Regions from separate parts of the Enterococcus faecium genome, predicted to be linked through region 1. Evidence: predicted binding sites of a transcription regulator. Region 1 holds the regulator's gene; the other holds the start of a gene.
What was found. The regulator LexA, encoded in region 1, represses DNA repair genes until DNA is damaged. The targets are predictions, from matches to a motif close to CNAACANNTGTTNG.
Positions count from the first base shown of each region.

Region 2: a site for LexA is predicted at 2,075-2,088, ahead of PYW34_RS02130 (Y-family DNA polymerase). Genes of this name have one in related genera too.

Region 1 is NZ_CP118955.1:1,385,471-1,389,275, reverse strand. Features, by position in the region: gene recJ (single-stranded-DNA-specific exonuclease RecJ) at 1-54, shown strand, start outside; gene PYW34_RS06745 (adenine phosphoribosyltransferase) at 68-580, shown strand; gene PYW34_RS06740 (hypothetical protein) at 869-1,087, opposite strand; gene lexA (transcriptional repressor LexA) at 1,266-1,889, opposite strand; gene PYW34_RS06730 (DUF896 family protein) at 2,036-2,287, shown strand; gene tkt (transketolase) at 2,389-3,805, shown strand, end outside.
Region 2 is NZ_CP118955.1:449,329-453,133, reverse strand. Features, by position in the region: gene PYW34_RS02140 (aldose epimerase family protein) at 1-763, shown strand, start outside; gene PYW34_RS02135 (galactokinase) at 770-1,957, shown strand; gene PYW34_RS02130 (Y-family DNA polymerase) at 2,113-3,495, shown strand; gene PYW34_RS02125 (hypothetical protein) at 3,467-3,805, shown strand, end outside.

The sequences.
Region 1 (3,805 bases):
GAATTTTTGCTTTTGAGCGATATTCCTACCATAAAGAAATGGTTAACAACCTAGGAGGAAACAAAGAGTGGATTTAAAAGATTATATTGCCAGTATTCCCGACTATCCGTCAAAAGGAATTGTGTTTCGAGATATTTCCCCACTGATGGCAGATGGTGACGCTTATCGGGAAGCTACTAAACAAATCGTAAATTATGCAAAAGAAAAACGAATTGATATGGTAGTTGGGCCAGAAGCCCGTGGATTCATCGTAGGATGTCCTGTTGCTTATGAGTTAGGAGTCGGTTTTGCCCCAGTCCGCAAAAAAGGGAAGTTACCTCGAGAAACCATCGAAGTGACTTATGGATTAGAATATGGAACAGATACATTGACATTGCATAAGGATGCCATTAAACCAGGTCAACGTGTGCTGATTTGTGACGATTTGCTAGCTACTGGAGGAACAATCAAAGCGACGATCGAACTGATCGAACAATTAGGCGGTGTAGTCGTAGGCTGCGCATTTTTGATCGAATTGATGGATCTCCATGGACGCGACAAAATCAAAGGATATGACATCATTACATTAATGGAATATTAAGCAGAAAAAAGAAGCTATTCTTGATGTTATTCTTAAAGAAGCGATTTTAAAGCGACCCTCAAAAGTCAGATTCTCTATCTGACTTTTGAGGGTCGCTATTTTTTTATAAATGGAAACAAGCAAAGACCAGTAGAAGTTTAAAAAATCACTTTTTCCGCAATTTGACTTAATACCGAAAAAATGGCTTTAGAACACCGTTTATTCGAAAAAAGGATGTGACCGATTTTTTGTCACACCCCCGTAAAAGTTTAACTTCTTGTCTTTTGAATAATTAGCAGTCAATCCTTATTATGATTGCCTGGATCTGTAGTAGGGCTCATGATAGAAATGATCTTCATGAATTCTGCGCCGCTCAGATTGACGGTACTTCTTTTCATCCCACAACATGAACCACAAAGTAAATAACGGAACAAACACAAGTAAAGCTGGACGTATGCCGAAATTACCAATAATAATACCTAAAAACAAAACAGTTAATACTAAGCCAAGACGTCTCATTGATTTCATGAATTCTCACCTCGTTAATTTATGCGAACAATTGTTCGTATATTTAGTATACGAATATTTGTTCGGTTTGTAAAGAGGGAAGTGATAAAAATTTGAAAGAAGAAGAACCCGGGCGAAAAAAGAGTTTGAGACCATCGTCTCAAACTCTTTTTAAAAAGTTTTCTTTTATTAGTAGCAATTAATAGATATGACTACGATAAAGTCCTACTACTCGTCCTAATATAGATACTTGATCTAAGATGATTGGTTCGAGCAAGTCGTTTTCAGGCTGCAGACGGAAAAAGTTTTTTTCTTTATAGAATCGTTTGCAAGTCGCTTCGTCCTCGGCAGTCATTGCAATGACAATATCGCCATTTTGAGCAGTTTCTTGCTTCCGAACGATCACGTTGTCACCATCCAAGATCCCAGCATTGATCATACTATCTCCACGAATTGTCAGCATAAAGAGACTGCCTTCTTCGGAAGAAAGATTAGGAGGGATTGGAAAGAAGTCTGAAGCATCCTCTACTGCTAAAATGGGTTCTCCAGCTGTTACGACGCCAAGTACTGGAATAGTTGTTGGACGAATCCCAATCTTTTCTAAACCTTGTTTTGTCAACTCGATTGCACGAGGTTTCGTCGGATCTCTTTGGATAAACCCTTTTTTTTCAAGCCGTGCAAGATGACCGTGAACAGTAGAAGTAGAAGAAAGCTGAACAGCTTCCCCGATTTCACGGACAGTTGGCGGGTATCCTTTTTGGGTTACTTGTTCATGGATATATCGTAAGACTTCGATTTGTCTTGATTCAGTTTGTCGGGCCACAAGGTACACCTTCTTTCACTTGATAAATAGATAGTACCATATAAAAAGCGCTAAATCAAACGAATGTTCGTATTTTATTTAGTTTATCTAGTTGTTTTTTTTTCAGTTTTTATATAATATGAAGGAGAGTAAAAGGAGGGCTGAGCATGCTGTCACCTGAAAAAATAGAGCGGATCAATGAACTTGCACGTAAAAAGAAGGAAAATGGTCTCTCAAAAGCCGAAGAACAAGAACAAATCAACTTACGCAAAGAGTATTTGGAAGCTTTTCGTTCCGGTATGCGTCATCATATCGAAGGAATGAAAGTCGTCGATCCTGAGGGCAATGACGTGACCCCGGAAAAATTAAAAGAAATCCAAAAGAAAAAAGGCTTACACAACCGAAATGACAACTTTTAGTAAAAAATACTGAAAAAGATTGCTTTTTCGTGTGACATCTTATAGAATGAAAGTGTAAGAAATAAAGGTAAAAAAAACCTAAATTAATAGGAGGGGTTATTTTGTTTGACAAAATTGACCAACTTGGCGTTAACACAATTCGTACATTAAGTATTGAAGCAGTCCAAAAAGCAAACTCAGGACATCCTGGATTGCCGATGGGCGCAGCACCTATGGCATATGCGTTATGGACAAAACACCTGAAAGTAAATCCAACGACATCAAAAAACTGGGCTGACCGCGACCGTTTCGTTCTTTCGGCAGGACATGGGTCAGCAATGTTGTATAGCTTGCTTCATTTAGCTGGCTATCAAGTGACAATCGATGATTTGAAACAATTCCGTCAATGGGATTCTAAAACACCAGGACATCCTGAAGTACATCATACAGATGGTGTAGAAGCCACTACAGGGCCATTAGGACAAGGGATTGCAATGGCTGTCGGTATGGCAATGGCAGAAGCGCACCTTGCAGCAACGTATAACAAAGAAAACTTTAATGTGATGGATCACTATACGTATGCAATATGCGGTGACGGAGACTTGATGGAAGGGGTATCTCAAGAAGCAAGTTCGATGGCAGGTCATATGAAACTAGGGAAATTGATCGTTTTATACGATTCAAACGATATTTCACTAGACGGTCCAACTTCAAAAGCTTTCACAGAAAACGTTGGTGCTCGCTATGAAGCATATGGCTGGCAACATATCTTAGTGAAAGACGGAAATGACCTAGAAGCAATCTCTAAAGCGATTGAAGAAGCAAAAGCTGAAACAGACAAACCAACATTGATCGAAGTAAAAACAGTCATCGGCTATGGTGCTCCTAAAGAAGGAACATCTGCTGTTCATGGTGCTCCTCTTGGTGAAGATGGCATCAAGATGGCTAAAGAAGTTTATGGTTGGGAGTATCCAGATTTCACTGTTCCAGAAGAAGTAGCTGCCCGCTTCCATCAAACGATGATAGAAGAAGGACAAAAAGCTGAAGATGCATGGAATGAAATGTTTGCCAATTATAAAAAAGCTTATCCTGAATTAGCACAACAATTTGAAGATGCTTTTGATGGCAAACTACCAGAAAACTGGGATGCAGAATTGCCAACTTATGAAGTTGGAAGCAGTCAAGCAAGCCGTGTTTCAAGTAAAGAAGTCATCCAAGAATTATCGAAAGCTATACCAAGCTTCTGGGGTGGTTCAGCGGACTTGTCAGGTTCCAATAATACAATGGTGGCTGCAGATAAAGATTTCACTCCTGAACATTATGAAGGACGCAACATCTGGTTCGGTGTCCGCGAATTTGCAATGGCTTCGGCTATGAATGGTATCCAACTTCATGGCGGAACTCGTATCTACGGTGGAACATTCTTTGTCTTTGTCGATTATCTAAGACCAGCAGTTCGTTTAGCAGCAATCCAACATACTCCTGTTGTTTACGTCTTAACACATGACTCGGTTGCTGTCGGAGAAGACGGACCAACGC
Region 2 (3,805 bases), 940 kb from region 1:
AAAAACTGGACATAATCTGCATGGTGGTGCTCCTGGATTTGAATTAAAAAAATGGTCTTATGTCATTTTGAATGGCGAAAATGAAGCTTCTGTCATTTTTACTACTACAAGTCCCGACGGAGAACATGGTTTTCCAGGTACAATGGATGTGGAAATCCGCTATACTTTGACAAAAGATAATATCTGGCGAGTGACCTCTCGCGGCACCAGTGACCAAGATACTTTATTCAATCCGACAAATCATGTTTACTTCAACTTGACGGGAGATGCTTCTCAGTCAATCGATCAACATGAGCTTTGGCTCAATAGCGAAGCTTATGCTCCTTTGCGAACAGATAGTATTCCTATAGGGGTAAAAGAAAATGCTGCAGGAAGTGCTTTCGATTTTCAAATACCTAAAAAATTAGCGTCCGTTTTTGCTAGTGATTTGGATCAAAAAAATCTTGTTGACGGAATCGATCATCCATTTTTCTTAAAAGAAACCGGCTTGGGTAAAGAAGCCGCTCGCTTGACTAGCCCCGATAAAAGAATCCAAGTAGGTATTGCTACAGATGCTTCTAGTGTGGTTATTTTCACTGCAAATTTCGGCACAGAAACACCAGAAATGCGCAACCGAAAACTGGCACATCACGGTGGCATCACATTTGAGACTCAAACAGCTCCAGGTGCAGAGCGCTTCTCAGCATTTGGTTCGATTCATTTAAAAGCCGGATCAGTATTTGAAACAGTGACAGAATTCAAAATCAAAACAAGAAAGGAATAACTCATCATGGAAATCAAAAGAAGCTTAAACACAAAATTTGCCGAAACATTCGGACCTAAAAAAACTACACAATACTTCTCACCAGGACGCATCAATTTGATTGGTGAACACACAGATTACAATGGAGGCCATGTCTTCCCCGCTTCCATCACTTATGGAACGCAAGGTGTAGCAGCACCTCGAGACGATAATAAAATATTAGTTTATTCCACAAACTTTGACGATATCGGTGTCATTAGTTTTACTTTAGATGAGCTAGAATATGATAAAAAAGCAAACTGGGCAAATTACGTAAAAGGAATGGTCCTTAAATTAAAAGAAGCTGGACACTCAATCGATCATGGGTTTGAGTTGTTAGTGGAAGGAACAATCCCTAATGGTGCAGGACTTTCCAGTAGCGCTTCATTAGAATTATTAGTAGGTGTTGTATTAGAAGATCTGTTTGATTTAAAAACAGATCGCTTGGAACTAGTCCAAACAGGTAAAAAAGTAGAAAATGAATTCATCGGTGTCAATTCAGGTATCATGGATCAGTTTGCCATCGGCTTCGGTGAGCTAGATCATGCAATCTTATTAGATACAAATACGCTGAAATACGAAATGGTTCCAGTGAAACTAGATGGTTATGCAATCGTCATCATGAATACGAATAAGCGGCGGGAATTGGCAGATTCAAAATACAATGAACGCCGTAGCGAATGCGAAGAAGCCTTGGCACGTTTGCAAAAAACTTTGCCTATCTCTTCTTTAGGAGACTTAGATGAAGAAGAATTTGAATCAACTATTGACCAAATCGGCGATGATACATTGATACGCAGAGCTCGCCATGCCGTTTCTGAAAATCAGCGGACTTTGAAGGCAAAAGCTGAATTAGAAGCTGGGAACTTAGAAGCATTTGGTCAACTGTTAAATGATTCTCACCACTCTCTTCGCTATGATTATGAAGTAACTGGGATCGAATTAGATACACTAGTAGATGCTGCTCAAAAACAAGAAGGTGTCTTAGGTGCACGAATGACAGGAGCTGGATTTGGTGGCTGTGCGATTGCTCTTGTCAAAGAAGAAAATATACCTGCCTTCAAAAACAATGTCTATGATGAATACATGAAAGTTGTCGGCTATGCTCCGGAATTTTATGTTGCACACATTGGAAATGGGACAACAAAGATCGATCCAGAAGCTGTTCATGTTTGATAAAAAAATCAACGATCTCAGCTAAAAACAAATAGATAAAAATAACCTCTCAGCAATTTCCAAATGTGAGCCTTTTGCTCGTATTTGAAAATTGCTGTTTTTTATTGACACGGAAAGAGAACGTGTGTTCTAATTGTGTTGAAGAGGTGATTGTTATGTGGGCGAATCAAAATCCGGTATTTGTTTATGAAAAAGAACCTTCAAGAGATATTTTATGTATTGACTGCAAATCTTTTTACGCCTCCGTAGAGTGCGTTGAAAAGGATCTTGATCCCCTTACAACTAAATTAGTAGTCATGTCCTATCCGTCCGATTCGACAGAAACACGGGGTAGCGGATTAATCTTGGCTTCCAGTCCTGCAGCAAAAAAAGCTTACGGCATCACCAATATCAGCCGTGCCAGAGATCTTCCCTTCCCCTATCCAAGTGATTTATATATTGTTGCCCCAAGGATGGCCTATTATATGGAAAAGAACAGAGAAATCAATTCTATCTATAAAAAATATGCAGACGAAGCGAACCATCATGTCTATTCCGTCGATGAAAGCTTCCTTGATGTAACAAATAGCATGGCACTCTTTGGTAAAACAAATGCGTACGACATGGCTAAACTGATCCATAAAGATGTGTTTGAGCAGACCGGAATCTACACGACTATAGGAATTGGCGATAACCCGCTACTTGCTAAACTAGCCTTAGACAATGGCTCAAAAGACGGAAAGCAAATGTTTGCTGAATGGCGTTATGAAGATGTACCAGAAAAGTTATGGAAAATCTCAGATATCACTGACTTTTGGGGAATCGGCAAACGAACAGCAAAACGTCTGAAACAAATGGGTATACATTCTGTTTATGATTTAGCTCACGCGGATTATTATCACTTGAAAAGCAAGCTAGGGGTCATCGGTACTCAGCTTTATGCCCATGCTTGGGGCATCGATCGAAGTTTTTTGGGACAAGAATATACACCAAAATCAAAAAGTATCGGAAATAGTCAAATCCTAGATAGAGATTATACAAGACGAGAAGAAATCGAGATCGTTATCAAAGAAATGGCCGACCAAGTCGGCACTCGCTTGAGACGATCTGCAGCAAAAACACAAGTAGTCAGCTTATGGGTAGGATACTCTTTAGGCTATCTTGATCCAAATGGCAAGACCGGGTTTCACCAGCAAATGAAAATCGAAGCGACAAATGCTAGCAGAGATCTAGCAGATGCTTTATTGACCATTTTCCACCAGCATTACCACTACCAGGATATTCGGCGTGTAGGCGTGAACTGTTCCGACCTCGTATACGCGACAGGTTTACAGCTTAACCTTTTTGAAGATCCTGAAAAGCAGATAAATGAAGCGAAAGTTGATTTTGTTGTCGATACGATTAGAAAAAAATACGGCTTTCAATCAATCATCCATGCGCATAGTCTCTTGCAAGGAGGACGCGCCATCGCACGTAGTTCTCTCGTTGGCGGGCATGCAGGTGGTATGAGTGGATTAGAAGGTGGAAAAGATGAGACGGACAGCAAAAAAATTCATTGACTATAACGAGTATCGAGATCGGCCATTTGGATTAAAATGGGGGACTGCTTTTGCGATGGAAGAACTAGTCAACGGTATCAAAAAAAATGAAGAAGAAGCACGCAAACAGCCTCTTCCTAAACAACAAATGACATTGCAAGAAATCGATAGTATACTGACAGAAGCCTTTTTATCTCGTAAAGCAGTAATCATTCAGCTCAATTTAAAAGATGAATTTGGAAGACTCTTGGATGAGGTCGAAGGGCACTTCATTGGTGAAGCCTATGAAGATTACTTTATGATTGACCATCAGCCGATATTGTGGGAAGAC